4 regions of the Vibrio sp. 11986-1-5 genome follow, and region 1 is predicted to be linked to each of the others. Evidence: predicted binding sites of a transcription regulator. Region 1 holds the regulator's gene; each other region holds the start of a gene.

Evidence for each region. The regulator PurR, encoded in region 1, represses purine synthesis genes. The targets are predictions, from matches to a motif close to TNANGNAAACGTTTNCNTNA.
Region 2: the regulator PurR is predicted to act here: its motif matches at 2,068-2,087, upstream of folD (bifunctional methylenetetrahydrofolate dehydrogenase/methenyltetrahydrofolate cyclohydrolase FolD).
Region 3: the regulator PurR is predicted to act here: its motif matches at 1,233-1,252, upstream of AACS00_RS09090 (inosine/guanosine kinase).
Region 4: the regulator PurR is predicted to act here: its motif matches at 1,018-1,037, upstream of metK (methionine adenosyltransferase).

Annotation. Positions count from the first base shown of each region.
Region 1 is NZ_CAWNVW010000011.1:518,890-522,054, forward strand. It holds gene AACS00_RS05330 (alpha/beta fold hydrolase) at 1-239, shown strand, start outside; gene AACS00_RS05335 (TfoX/Sxy family DNA transformation protein) at 483-1,073, opposite strand; cyclic di-GMP riboswitch class I at 1,190-1,272, opposite strand; gene purR (HTH-type transcriptional repressor PurR) at 1,474-2,481, opposite strand; gene elyC (envelope biogenesis factor ElyC) at 2,857-3,165, opposite strand, start outside.
Region 2 is NZ_CAWNVW010000053.1:122,628-125,792, reverse strand. It holds gene AACS00_RS15760 (NupC/NupG family nucleoside CNT transporter) at 1-1,033, shown strand, start outside; gene folD (bifunctional methylenetetrahydrofolate dehydrogenase/methenyltetrahydrofolate cyclohydrolase FolD) at 1,125-1,997, opposite strand; tRNA gene AACS00_RS15750 (tRNA-Arg) at 2,331-2,407, shown strand; gene AACS00_RS15745 (methyl-accepting chemotaxis protein) at 2,451-3,165, opposite strand, start outside.
Region 3 is NZ_CAWNVW010000033.1:260,328-263,492, forward strand. It holds gene AACS00_RS09090 (inosine/guanosine kinase) at 1-1,217, opposite strand, end outside; gene AACS00_RS09095 (CreA family protein) at 1,382-1,858, opposite strand; gene AACS00_RS09100 (hypothetical protein) at 2,032-2,565, shown strand; gene AACS00_RS09105 (HAD-IA family hydrolase) at 2,848-3,165, shown strand, end outside.
Region 4 is NZ_CAWNVW010000002.1:31,775-34,939, forward strand. It holds gene tkt (transketolase) at 1-748, opposite strand, end outside; gene metK (methionine adenosyltransferase) at 1,181-2,335, shown strand; gene AACS00_RS00720 (SprT family zinc-dependent metalloprotease) at 2,429-2,932, shown strand; gene AACS00_RS00725 (endonuclease) at 3,006-3,165, shown strand, end outside.

The DNA.
Region 1 (3,165 bases):
GTTATTTTAAAGATAGAGAATTGCCTATTCCGACGTTGTATTTAATGGGAGAGCGTGATTACATGTTTATTCGCCCAGTACGTGAAATGGTCGCCGCTCATCGGCAAAGTGAGCTGTTGGAGCTTCCAAACTGTGGGCATGTTTGTAATGTCGAACAACCGGAGTTGTTTAACCAGCTGTCGATTCAATTTATCCAGCGGCAAAGCACACCAACCACTTTATCTCATTCTGTGCTTTAATTTCTCCATTTGCTAATAGAAGAATACGATTGTGAGGCAGCTAGGTTTAGTTGCCCTAGTTTTATTATGTTGTTGATTTATAACGATAGCGATGGAAGGGGATGGCTTGCAGTTTTGTCCATTCAAGTCGTGTCAATGATACCGAAATGATGAATTTCAAACGGCTATAATATCTATCAGGGTAAGTGATTACGGATCAATATGCCCGCTACGCCTGACTGGCTAGCGGGCTAGGTATCTGAATTAGAATAGGCTTTTTTTCAGTTCTTCTCGGCGGCTTGGGGGGATAACCGACCAGTGTTTACCTTCAATTGCCCCTTCTAATGCCCACAATAGTTCTACACTGACATCCGATGAGTGACTTTGTCTAATTGCTTGATAAGCCGCAACAGAACCAGCTTGTTGTAACTGATCAACGGAGTGAATACCTGCTTTTTTAAGCATCCGTTCAGTCGCTAAGCGCAAGTTAGGCAGGTCTTTTAAGCGAGTGGGTTTCGTTTGCTCTTGTTGCTCTCGCTCAGCTTTTGCATGGCGTAATGCAGTGGTTGCTTCTTGCAAGATATAGTTTGGATTAAGCCAACAGGTATCAGGTAACGCAAAGTATTTAGTCACCACAGGAAAGCCCCGTTTTTTATAAACATAGGGCAGATAGCCTCTTGCGGAAAAAACTTTGACCGATTCATCGTCAGCTCGAAGATGCAGTTGATTATTGACAACTAAAGCGAACATGGTGTCATCGACAAAAATCCCGAAGCCACCAAACATTGAGCGCGACTTGACCTGGCCAAGCAGTTCGAATAGTCGCATTGAATCTTTTAATACGGGTTTATCCATGCTGTTATTCTCGGTGTATTAAGCAATTCGCCAGCAAAATCAGGTCCGAGAAAATAGCAAAAAGTCAAAAAGCATAATAGTAAGGGGAGTTGACTTCTTCTTTTGGCTATTTTGTCATCGGCAACCCCGCTACCTACCACTTTGGTTTAGGCCGGAGGCTTTGCGTCCCATCTTTTCAGATGGTTTGCCCTGTGCGTGACACGTTTCATTATTGACAAAATAGTATAACGTGGATGTATAAAATAAACAAATCATTGAATAAGTATCACACTCAGTCATCACTAGTATGCCTTTTATTTCATTGGTAGTGTGAATGGTTTGGGTATTAATAGCTCCAATCATAGCCTAGAGTTATGATTGGAGCTTGTGATTTATGATGGGGTAATGAAGTGCTTATCTATTAATTAGTGAGTTTTTTGACTGAATCACGCTCAACGATTTCTGGGTGCATTTCAAAAATACGTCTCTCATGTTCTTTATCTTTAATACGTTCTAACAATATTTCAAAGGCATTTTTACCTACACGGCGTTTAGGTTGGTGCACAGTGGTCAGTGGTGGAGAAAAATATTCAGCTAACTCAATATTGTCATAACCAATAACAGACATATCGTCTGGTACGCGTACGCCACGTTGCTGTAAACGGCTGATTAAGCCTAATGCCATGGTGTCATTAAAGCAAAACACCGCAGTAGGGCGTGTATCCATCGCAATGATTTTATCCGCGGCCAGAACGGCAGTATCGCATTCGAAGTTACCTTCTAAGATCCAATCTTCTTTAACGGTTAGGTTAGCTTCTGCCATGGCACGACGAAAACCGGCAATACGCTCCTGACAGGCGGCTTTAACAAAGTGACCGCTTAGACAAGCGATTTCAGTGTGCCCATTTTCGATCAAATATTTTGTAGCCAGATAACCCCCTTCTTCAGAGTTATCAATGATTTTATCCGCTTGTGACGTTTGTGGGCCCCAATCCATAATAACTTTAGGGATGGAGGGATGACTGTCTAACATCTCAAGTAACTCTTCCGTTAAATCGGAGCACATGACCAACATACCGTCGACCCGCTTTTCAGCAAGCATGCGAATATAATCACGCTGTTTCTCGTAGATACCACCAGTATTACAGAGAATGAGTGTGTAGCCTTGGCGGTAACAATAACTTTCAACCCCATCGATTACTTCAGAAAAAAATAAGTTGGTTGATTGAGTCACTAGCATACCGATTGTACGCGTTGTATTACATTTTAAGCTGCGTGCGACCGCGCTCGGTGCATAATTCAGCTGTTTAACAGCGTCCAAGACTTTTTCTTGGGTGGTTTCTGCCACAAAACGAGTTTTATTGATGACATGAGATACGGTTGTTGTTGATACGCCCGCTAGGCGTGCAACGTCTTTAATCGTAGCCATAAAATTATCCTGTCGATGACTGCTCGGTGTTGAGACAACTGGAGCAGTAGTTGTGTGCCCGAAAATGCAATCATCCTACTAGGGAGTGTGATAGACGAGAGGTTTGCCAAGGGTATTACCGGAGCTGCCCTTTATGCAAAGTCTCATGATTCGGGTATAGGCTAACGTCAGCCTAAAAGTAATAAAAACACAAAAACCGCTGTTAAATAGCGGCCTATTGGTTACATTTAATCTTGTTGATAACCAGCAAGATTCTAGACTGCAACGCAGTAACTCGCAATCAAATTCGGCCCATAATCCTTCCATTTAATGCTAAATAGGTACAATGTTTATCAAGTTGTGCACACCACCACTTTTCGACTGATAACGAGAAAATCAGTTACCCTCTATCATAGGTTTTGATTCAGGCAACTTAGGTTCATGAGTGACCCAGTCGCGCATCGTTTGCCAAATGAGCCCCATGGTTTCATACCAATATCGTTCAGTTTGCTCTAAATAGAGCGCTCTTGGGGTATATTTATCCCAAGCTTGGCTGATATTAGTTTGAGCTAGATAATTGGTTGGTGCTGGGATTGGGTTTAGCCCAGCAGATTGAAACTCATTGATTGCTCGGGTCATGTGACTGGCCGAAGTGACCAGAACTAAAGTGCGCTGCTGAACAAAAGCCGCTGCTTGTCTCGCTTC
Region 2 (3,165 bases), on a different contig from region 1:
AGGCGCTGTTGCTCATTTGATCGATTATGGCCAAGAAGGGATCAGCTTTATCTTTGGTGGATTAGCCAGTGAAAAAGTAGGATTTGTATTTGCCATTCATGTCCTTGGTATCATTATCTTTTTTTCTGCGTTAATTTCTGGGTTATATCATATTGGCTTAATGCCGAAAGTGATTAACTTGATTGGCGGAGCGCTACAAAAATTATTGGGCACAGGTCGAGCAGAATCACTGTCAGCAACCGCCAATATTTTTGTTGGTATGATTGAAGCTCCTCTTGTCGTTAAGCCTTATTTAAAGCAGATGAGTGATTCACAGTTTTTTGCAGTAATGACTTGTGGTTTGGCGTCGGTTGCTGGAGGTACTTTAGTCGGTTATGCGTCATTGGGTGTTAATTTGAACTATCTAATTGCTGCCGCATTTATGTCTGCACCGGCTGGTTTGCTAATGGCAAAAATGCTGTTTCCAGAAACACAGACTCACCAACAAAAGGCTGAAATCGATATTGATATCCCAAAGGCAACCAATGTCGTTGAGGCGATGGCTGATGGCGCGATGTCGGGGTTACGAATTGCCGTTGCGGTTGGCGCGACACTGCTTGCTTTTGTCAGTGTGATTGCGTTGCTGAACGGTTTATTAGGCTGGCTAGGGGGCTGGTTCGGTATCACATTAAGTTTTGAGTTGATACTGGGGTATGTATTTGCACCTATTGCATGGTTACTAGGTATTCCATGGCACGAGGCGATTACCGCCGGATCACTGATTGGTAATAAAATCGTCATCAATGAATTTGTCGCTTTTATTCAATTCATCAACGTACAATCACAATTGAGTGAACATTCGCAAGCGATCATAACGTTTGCTTTATGTGGTTTTGCTAATATTTCGACGATGGCGGTCTTGATTGGTGGCTTGGGGAGTTTAGTACCAGAGCGGCGCAGTTTTATCTCTCAATATGGTTTTAGAGCGATTGGGGCTGGCGTTTTGGCTAATTTAATGAGCGCAGCGCTAGCGGGTGTTATCTTATCACTATAAATATAAAAGGGGCGAGAGAGATTATTGCTCGCCCCGTTTTTGTCTCACATGTTACTTCTCATTGTTAATCAGAGATAATTAATGCGAGTGGTTAATGTTGCGTTTTATCTTGGGTATGGAACTGTTCGCACGCCATCATAGTGTTTTCAATTAAACTTGCTACCGTCATCGGGCCAACCCCACCAGGAACGGGAGTTATAAAACTGGCTCGTGTGCGTGCGACTTCAAAATCGACATCACCAATCAACTGTCCAGAAGCAAGACGATTGATACCGACATCAATCACTACTGCCCCTTCTTTCACCCAAGATCCGGGAATAAAATTAGGCTTACCGACCGCGACGACTAAAATGTCGGCTTGACGAACATGGTGTTCGAGATCTTTAGTGAAACGATGGCAGGTTGTCGTTGTGCATCCTGCTAGTAGTAATTCCAGACTCATTGGACGCCCTACAATATTCGATGCACCGACGACAACGGCATGCTTACTCCGCAATTCGATATTGTAACGTTCTAATAAGGTAATGATCCCCTTAGGGGTGCAAGAGCGCAGTTTAGGGATACGCTGAGCTAAGCGACCGAGATTATAAGGATGAAATCCATCGACATCTTTATCTGGTACAATACGTTCTAGTACTTGGGTCGTATCAATGCCAGCAGGTAGAGGAAGTTGAACAAGAATACCGTCAATAGTGTCGTCTTGATTCAACGTATCAATTAACGCTAAGAGCTCAGCTTCGCCCGTTGTTGCCGGCAGATCATAAGATTTCGAGACAAATCCGACTTCTTCACAGGCGCGGCGTTTACTGCCGACATAGACTTGCGAAGCCGGATCTTCGCCGACAAGAACAACTGCAAGTCCCGGAGCCCGTAGTCCCAAATCGGTGCGGGCTTTTACTCGTGCTGCGACTTCAGATCGCACCGTTTGCGAGATTAACTTTCCATCAATATATTGAGCCGTCATAACATTCCTTACTTACACTGCAAAGCACAAAATTTTCCGCGCATTGTGGCAGATGGCAAGCAAAATATCCATAAGCAAACGTTTGCTTTTTGATTTTTAATGTTTATGCGGATTTTTCTGTTTCAAATTCGGTAAAGGTGATCAGCTAAATAGTGATGAGTCATGCTATTTTAATAAGACGTTATGCGGTTGGCTGACGACGACATCGTGAGTTATGTACACGTTAACCCGTTTTAAAATAGTACTTTTGCTTTATATTTAGGCACTTGATAGAAAATAACGGTCAAAAGCGTTGATTTACGCGGTTGAACTCGTATAATCCTCTCCCATAAAGCGCCCTTAGCTCAGCTGGATAGAGCACCTGCCTTCTAAGCAGGTGGTCACAGGTTCGAATCCTGTAGGGCGTGCCATATCTTAAGCCCCAGTACTTGTACTGGGGCTTTTTGATCGGCGCTATTGTTTGAAGCGCACGACAAGTTCGTGTAGATCGTCTGAAACCTTATCGACATCATTAATACAATCATTCAGCTGATTTGCGCTCCGTTGGGTGGATTCCGCTAAGTTGGAAATATTGACGATTTGCTGATTAACGTCTTCGGCGACATGGGCTTGCTGCTCAACCGCAGTAGCAATTTGTGCTGACATTTCAGCAATTTGCTCAACGGCTTGTGAAATACCTTCTAATACTTCACTACTTTTGAGTACATAGCTTAATCCTTCTTCAGCATTTTCAACGCCAACTTTGGACACTTTTACCGCTTGCTGAGCTCGACCAGTCAGTTCAGAAATAATATTGTGGATATCTTGAGTTGATTGCTGAGTTCGAGTGGCTAATACACGAACTTCATCAGCTACGACGGCGAAACCTCGCCCTTGTTCTCCGGCTCTCGCGGCTTCGATAGCCGCATTCAGTGCTAAGAGATTCGTTTGCTCAGCAATATTTTCAATGATTTGCGCAACTTGAGCAATTTTAGTGGTCTGCTCAGAAACACTTTCAACAGAGTGGCCAATTTGTTGCACTGTTTGTTTAAGCTTTTCAATCGAATCTCGAGTAATGTGAGCCGTTGTGACACCATGTTGGGTCAGAGTATTGGCTGTTGATGCTTGCCCCGCCGTATTATTCACATGCTCTGAAACATCGTTGATTGAAGTACTCATTTGGTTCATC
Region 3 (3,165 bases), on a different contig from region 1:
TAGCTGACTCGGTTGGCATACCGACAAATCTGTGAAAGTGATGAATAAGTCAAATAAGGCAACGCATGTTTTGCTGAGTTAGGCACATTATTTTGATGATAGCGGTTAGCGGCCATATCATGCAGTAAAGCGGACAGCGCACCATCGCCGGCACCATTAGTATTTTTGATTTCTAACGGTCCGCCTAAATAGGGGCCAATATGCGAGTATACTTTTACTGGTTGTTGACAATCTTCTTTACGCATCGCACGGCTAAATTCATAGCGGTTAAACTCAGGAATATTACCGGGCAGCAATGGTAGTTCAGTATCGCGTTTTGCTGAGTCATCGACATAACCTGCCATGTATAATCCAACCGGACCGGCAGTACACAACACTAAATCTACCCAATCTAACGCTTTATTGGCAGCTAAGAGCGGATCTTTCTCTCCGGTTAAGGCTTCCCCTTCTTCTTCATTCATCGCTAAGACGGTGACATGTTGCTTAAGATACTCTTGCCACCAAGTTTGATTACCTTCGATGACATATTTCGTCCCTAGAGTTAAAACAACAGGGACATGATGCGCTTTTGCTAGTTCAATGGCACGTTGCACGGCTTGTGGCATCGGATCATCAGCTTTGCCGCGCATGAGATATGACGAGACAACTAAAGCCGAGGCGCGAGCAAACACTTCTTCAGGGATACTTTCAGGGCGAAGCTGATTCATTTGCCCTTCATTAATCGCAAACGTTCGTTCACCATCTTCAGAGATCAAGGTATAGCAACGCCCTATTGGACCATCTACGGTTTGTAGATGGTTTAGGTTCATGCGTGAAGAGGTTTGACATAAATATCGATAGGCGTAAGAGCTCACTTCGATATTTTTAGACATCACACCCAATAAGACAGATTTGCTATCAGCGAGCACAGAATAATTGTGCAGTGTATTACCAATAGTATCTCCCGGGTATAAATGGGTGATCAGTTTACGCTCGACGAGCTCTTCATAAAGGGCGTCGGCTTGGCGCTCTTCTAAGACAAGTGAATGGCCTTTACTTAATTGGTATTTCGCTAAAAAAACATCATCTACTCTGGCTTCAATATCAACAATCGTTTGGCCAACACCAACCACTGTTGGATGGCGGAGTTTAGGCGTTTGTTGTATTTGGTTTACAAGCGGATCACGGGCGTGAGTAGGGAAGTAGTGTTTCGATTTGCGTTGTCCGGGAAACTTCATGTCCAGAGTCATTGGTGAGGAAAAGTTTCGCGGATATTATCACAAAAAAATGAAACAATTTATAATATTTGCATTATTACGAATGCCAATAAGAAGCGAAAGAGCAATCATCTGCACGATGGTTGCTCTTATGGACGATAAAACGCTCGCGACGTGTTCCATGGTTAAGGTGCAGTCTGTGTCGTTAGAGGGTGATAAGCCGCCGTACCCCATAACGGAACAGTTGATAGGCTGTGCTTAAAACTGCCAGAGGTTTCTTTGGTGGAATAAGAAACATACATTAAGGTTTGCGTTTGCGGATCATAAATACGTCTGATTTTCATGCTCTTAAAGAAAATACTCTTCGATTTTTTAAACACGACTTCGCCAGATTTAGATTTATCGATATTCGCGATCATCTCAGCAGTGATCTCACCCGTTTGGCGGCAAGATATCGAAGAATCAGAAGGATCAGCTAAGCTTAAATCCGCTTCAATACTGGCAATATGGCAAGTGACCCCCGTAACGATAGGGTCAGTTAAATGGTGGAGTTTAATGTCTTTCATGGTAAATAGTCCTAAACTCACATCGCCGACGGCAGAGCGATCACAGCCAGATAACAATACGGTGCTGATGGCTAGGATGGTTAATTTTTTAAACATACTTAAAGTCCTTGCTAAAACAGAGTGTGATAATAACAGTAAGCAAGACAAAAGCGCGTGGAGAACTGTGCTATGATAGGCAAAATATTGAGAAGCGACCTTAATTTTGCCTCTTTACTCCAGATGGGTAAGTATTTTTAGCAAAATGGCTCGCCAGAGAAGAAGAAATTCCTATGACCCATTTATCTTCACCTAACGCTATGCAATCACTGATTGATGCAAAGAATCAATGGTTGTATGACCAGGTTGATGTACAGTTCCCCACACCAGAGAGTTTGCAAGGTCTCGCTGTTTATCAAACCTTAAACCAAGCCTTACCGAATGAAATCTTTACGGCGCAGCGTCAAGTGTCTGAGAATCATTTAGCTGCTATTTATTTAGTGGATTTTCATCGCTTAACCATCGTGTTTGCGTTATTACAAGCCACTCGTTGTCAGCAACCGGAGCAACAAGCTTTACTCGTCGAGTTTTTTACGCAAATCATTTATTCGCCACCTTGCAGCTTATATTTGGGGTTTGCAGATACTCAACCGATAGCTGCTGCTATTGTGACCAGTGATGGCTCATCACTGCTTATCTCCGATGTAGTGATGCAACATAACCCGATCTTTACTTCTAGTGATGAGTTTGTCTCTGCTGTTGTGGCTAAGTATCAGCAAGATCATTCGCTTTCAGGTTCAATCTATATCGAATATTCCCAGCCATAACATTTTTTCTGAGTATTTGAGTCATCGTCACTAGGTTTTTATAGAAGAGAATCGTGATGTTGCTTGAAGATACGGGATTATTGTCTGTATTTCCCCTTGTTTTGTTAACTGCATCATTCGAGCGTTGTCTCAGCGGTATACACTACTCTGGGGCTTGTCTCTTTGCCCAGAAGTCGTGTTGATGATGAAGGCCATAGATGACAGATGAATGAGTGATAAGGTTAAGCCGCATTGGGATTTCTTAACGGCAGTTAGCCATCACAAAGCATAATAAGGACAGCCATGAAAAACCGTACTATTCGCTGCGTGATTTTTGATTGTGAAGGAACGTTGATCGATAGCGAGCGTTTGAGCTGTATCGCGCTGGTTCGAGTATTTAACGAACTGGGTGTCTCATTAACGCTCGAGAATGTGTTACAGCATTTTTCTGGTGGAAAAATTGCCGATATTCTGATTAATACCAGTAAATTTGCAGGTATCAATGCGGATATTGATCGACTAGAGCTTCGTTATCGACAAGAGCTTACTGCGCTGTTCCATGCAGAGTTGAAACCTATGCCAGGCGCGATTGATTTATTAGAGCAACTTAAACGCTATAAT
Region 4 (3,165 bases), on a different contig from region 1:
CAAAACCAATGATGGTTTTAGTACAAATCAACGTCGGGCGAGAGGTTTCTGCTTTGGCCGCTTCAATCGCCGCGTTGATCGCGTCTGCATCGTGACCATCAACCGCTGGGATCACATGCCAACCGTAAGCTTCAAAACGTTTTGGTGTGTCGTCTGAGAACCAGCCTTCAACGTGGCCGTCAATCGAGATGCCGTTGTCATCCCAGAACGCAATCAGCTTGCCAAGACCCAATGTACCCGCCAGTGAACAGGCTTCGTGCGAGATACCTTCCATCAAACAGCCGTCGCCCATAAACACATAAGTAAAGTGATCAACGATGTCGTGGCCGGGTTTATTGAACTGCGCCGCAAGCGCTTTCTCGGCAATTGCCATCCCTACCGCGTTAGTAATGCCTTGGCCTAATGGACCCGTCGTTGTTTCAATACCTGGCGCGTAACCGTATTCTGGATGACCTGGGGTTTTTGAATGCAACTGACGAAAGTTTTTCAGATCATCAATCGATAACTCATAACCACTTAGATGTAACAGTGAATAAATCAACATTGAGCCATGACCGTTCGACAAAACAAAACGGTCACGATCAGCCCATTGTGGATTTTGTGGGTTGTGATTGAGATGTGAGCGCCACAGCACTTCAGCGATATCCGCCATGCCCATTGGGGCTCCCGGATGTCCAGAGTTAGCTTGTTGAACACCATCCATGCTTAACGCACGGATTGCGTTAGCCAGTTGTTTACGCGAAGACATATCAGCTCCTAAAAAGCGATGAAATAAAAAGCGATCCCCAATTGACAGATGAGCGATAAGTGTTTTCGTCCCTATCAATAGCAACCCTGCTCTGGATAGAAGGAAAACCAAGTCACTGACCGCGACAACTTAAAGTGGGAAGGGTATAGAAAAAGTGTTCAATATTGTCGCAAAGCCCCTTGGCCTCTGCAAACCTTTTACTGCCTCTTGGGCTGATTTTTGTAATCGGTTACATAAATTTTCATCGTAATTATAAAAACATCACAAAATCAAGCAAACGTTTGGCCATGAGATAAACTAAAAAAGAGCTTGTAATTTGAGCATTGAAAACTAGAATAGACGTCTAGATGTAGAAACGCCTACATATTGAACAATTTTGCCGACGCGTTTATCGAATAACGGGTCGCTACTCATATGAAAATTGGAGCTATCATGGCTAAACATTTGTTTACTTCTGAATCTGTATCAGAAGGTCATCCTGATAAAATTGCCGACCAAATCTCTGACGCGGTTCTTGATGCCATTTTAGAACAAGACCCAAAAGCCCGTGTTGCCTGTGAAACCTATGTTAAAACAGGCATGGTGATGGTTGGTGGTGAAGTGACCACTTCAGCTTGGGTTGATATTGAAGAATTGACTCGCCAAACGGTACGTGAAATTGGTTATGTTAACTCTGAGATGGGCTTTGATGCCAACTCGTGTGCGGTACTCAATACCATTGGTAAACAGTCGCCAGATATCAACCAAGGCGTTGATAAAGCCGATCCTAAAGATCAAGGCGCTGGTGACCAAGGCATTATGTTTGGTTACGCTTGTAACGAAACCGAAGTCCTGATGCCCGCACCCATTACCTATGCACACCGTTTAATGCAGCGTCAAGCTGAAGTGCGTAAAAATGGTAGCCTAGCTTGGTTGCGTCCGGATGCAAAATCTCAGGTCACTTTCCAATATGACCAAGGTAAGATCGTTGGTATTGATGCTGTGGTACTGTCTACTCAGCATTGTGATTCCGTCTCTACCGCGGATCTGCGCGAAGGAGTGATGGAAGAAATTATCAAGCCAGTGTTACCTGCTGAATGGCTAACCAAAGACACCAAATACTTCATTAACCCAACTGGTCGTTTCGTGATTGGTGGTCCAATGGGTGACTGTGGCTTAACGGGTCGTAAAATTATCGTCGATACCTACGGCGGCGCAGCACGTCATGGTGGTGGTGCTTTCTCTGGTAAAGATCCATCAAAAGTTGACCGCTCTGCTGCTTATGCAGCGCGCTATGTTGCTAAAAACATTGTGGCTGCTGGCCTTGCTGATCGCTGTGAAATCCAACTGTCTTACGCCATTGGTGTCGCTGATCCAACGTCTATCATGGTGGAAACTTTCGGTAGCGAAAAAGTATCACACGATATTATTATTGCAGCCGTACGCCAGTTCTTCGATTTACGCCCATATGGCTTACAAGAAATGCTCAGCTTACTACAGCCTATCTACAAGAAGACTGCCGCGTATGGTCATTTTGGCCGTGAAGAGTTTCCTTGGGAAGCTACTGATAAAGCCGCACTATTGCGTGACTTTGCGGGTTTAAAATAGTCATTGATAGCCGAAATGGCTTACTCTCTAAAGAGTAGTAAGCCATAATTGGATAAACCTCAGATCCGTCTGAGGTTTTTTATTGGAGGTCCTTTGATCGATTTTGAATTGCATGACCGTGCCCTGCAGCAAATACAACGCTGTATTGAGCTTGCTTCAGAATACTTTAATATCCCTTTCTCCCTACCGAGCCTTAGCCTAAAGCTACGCGGCAAAACCGCAGGTAAAGCCTATTTACAACGCTGGGAAATTCGCTTAAATCCGATTTTATTGGCTGAAAATCCGCAAGCTTTTATCGATGAAGTGATCCCCCATGAAATAGCTCACCTGATCACTTATCAACGCTATGGGCGAGTACGTCCTCACGGTCGTGAATGGCAATCCGTTATGTCACAGGTGTTTAATCTGCCCCCCAGAACCACCCACAGCTTCGATGTAGGCTCTGTACAGGGAAAAACGTTTACTTATCGCTGCGCGTGTCAAGTGCACTCATTATCCATTCGTCGTCATAACAAGGTGTTACGTCAACAAAGTCTGTATCACTGTCGTCAATGCCAACAGCCATTAATTTTTATCGAACCAACGACCAACTCTTAACTTAGTCATCAATAGGCAAGTTGTTTTTTGAGTGCTAGACTGTGAAAAATCATACTTATCTCAGTCTTTTGCCATGTTTTATTTACGTTTGCTGTCCGTTTTAGGTTTATTTCTTTTTACCACCAATAGCCTCGCTGCTGCCCCGGCTTCTTTTGCTCAAGCGAAACGAATAGCGGTTAAACTTTACCAAGATCATCCCATCAGCTTCTATTGTGGCTGTGAGATCAGTTGGC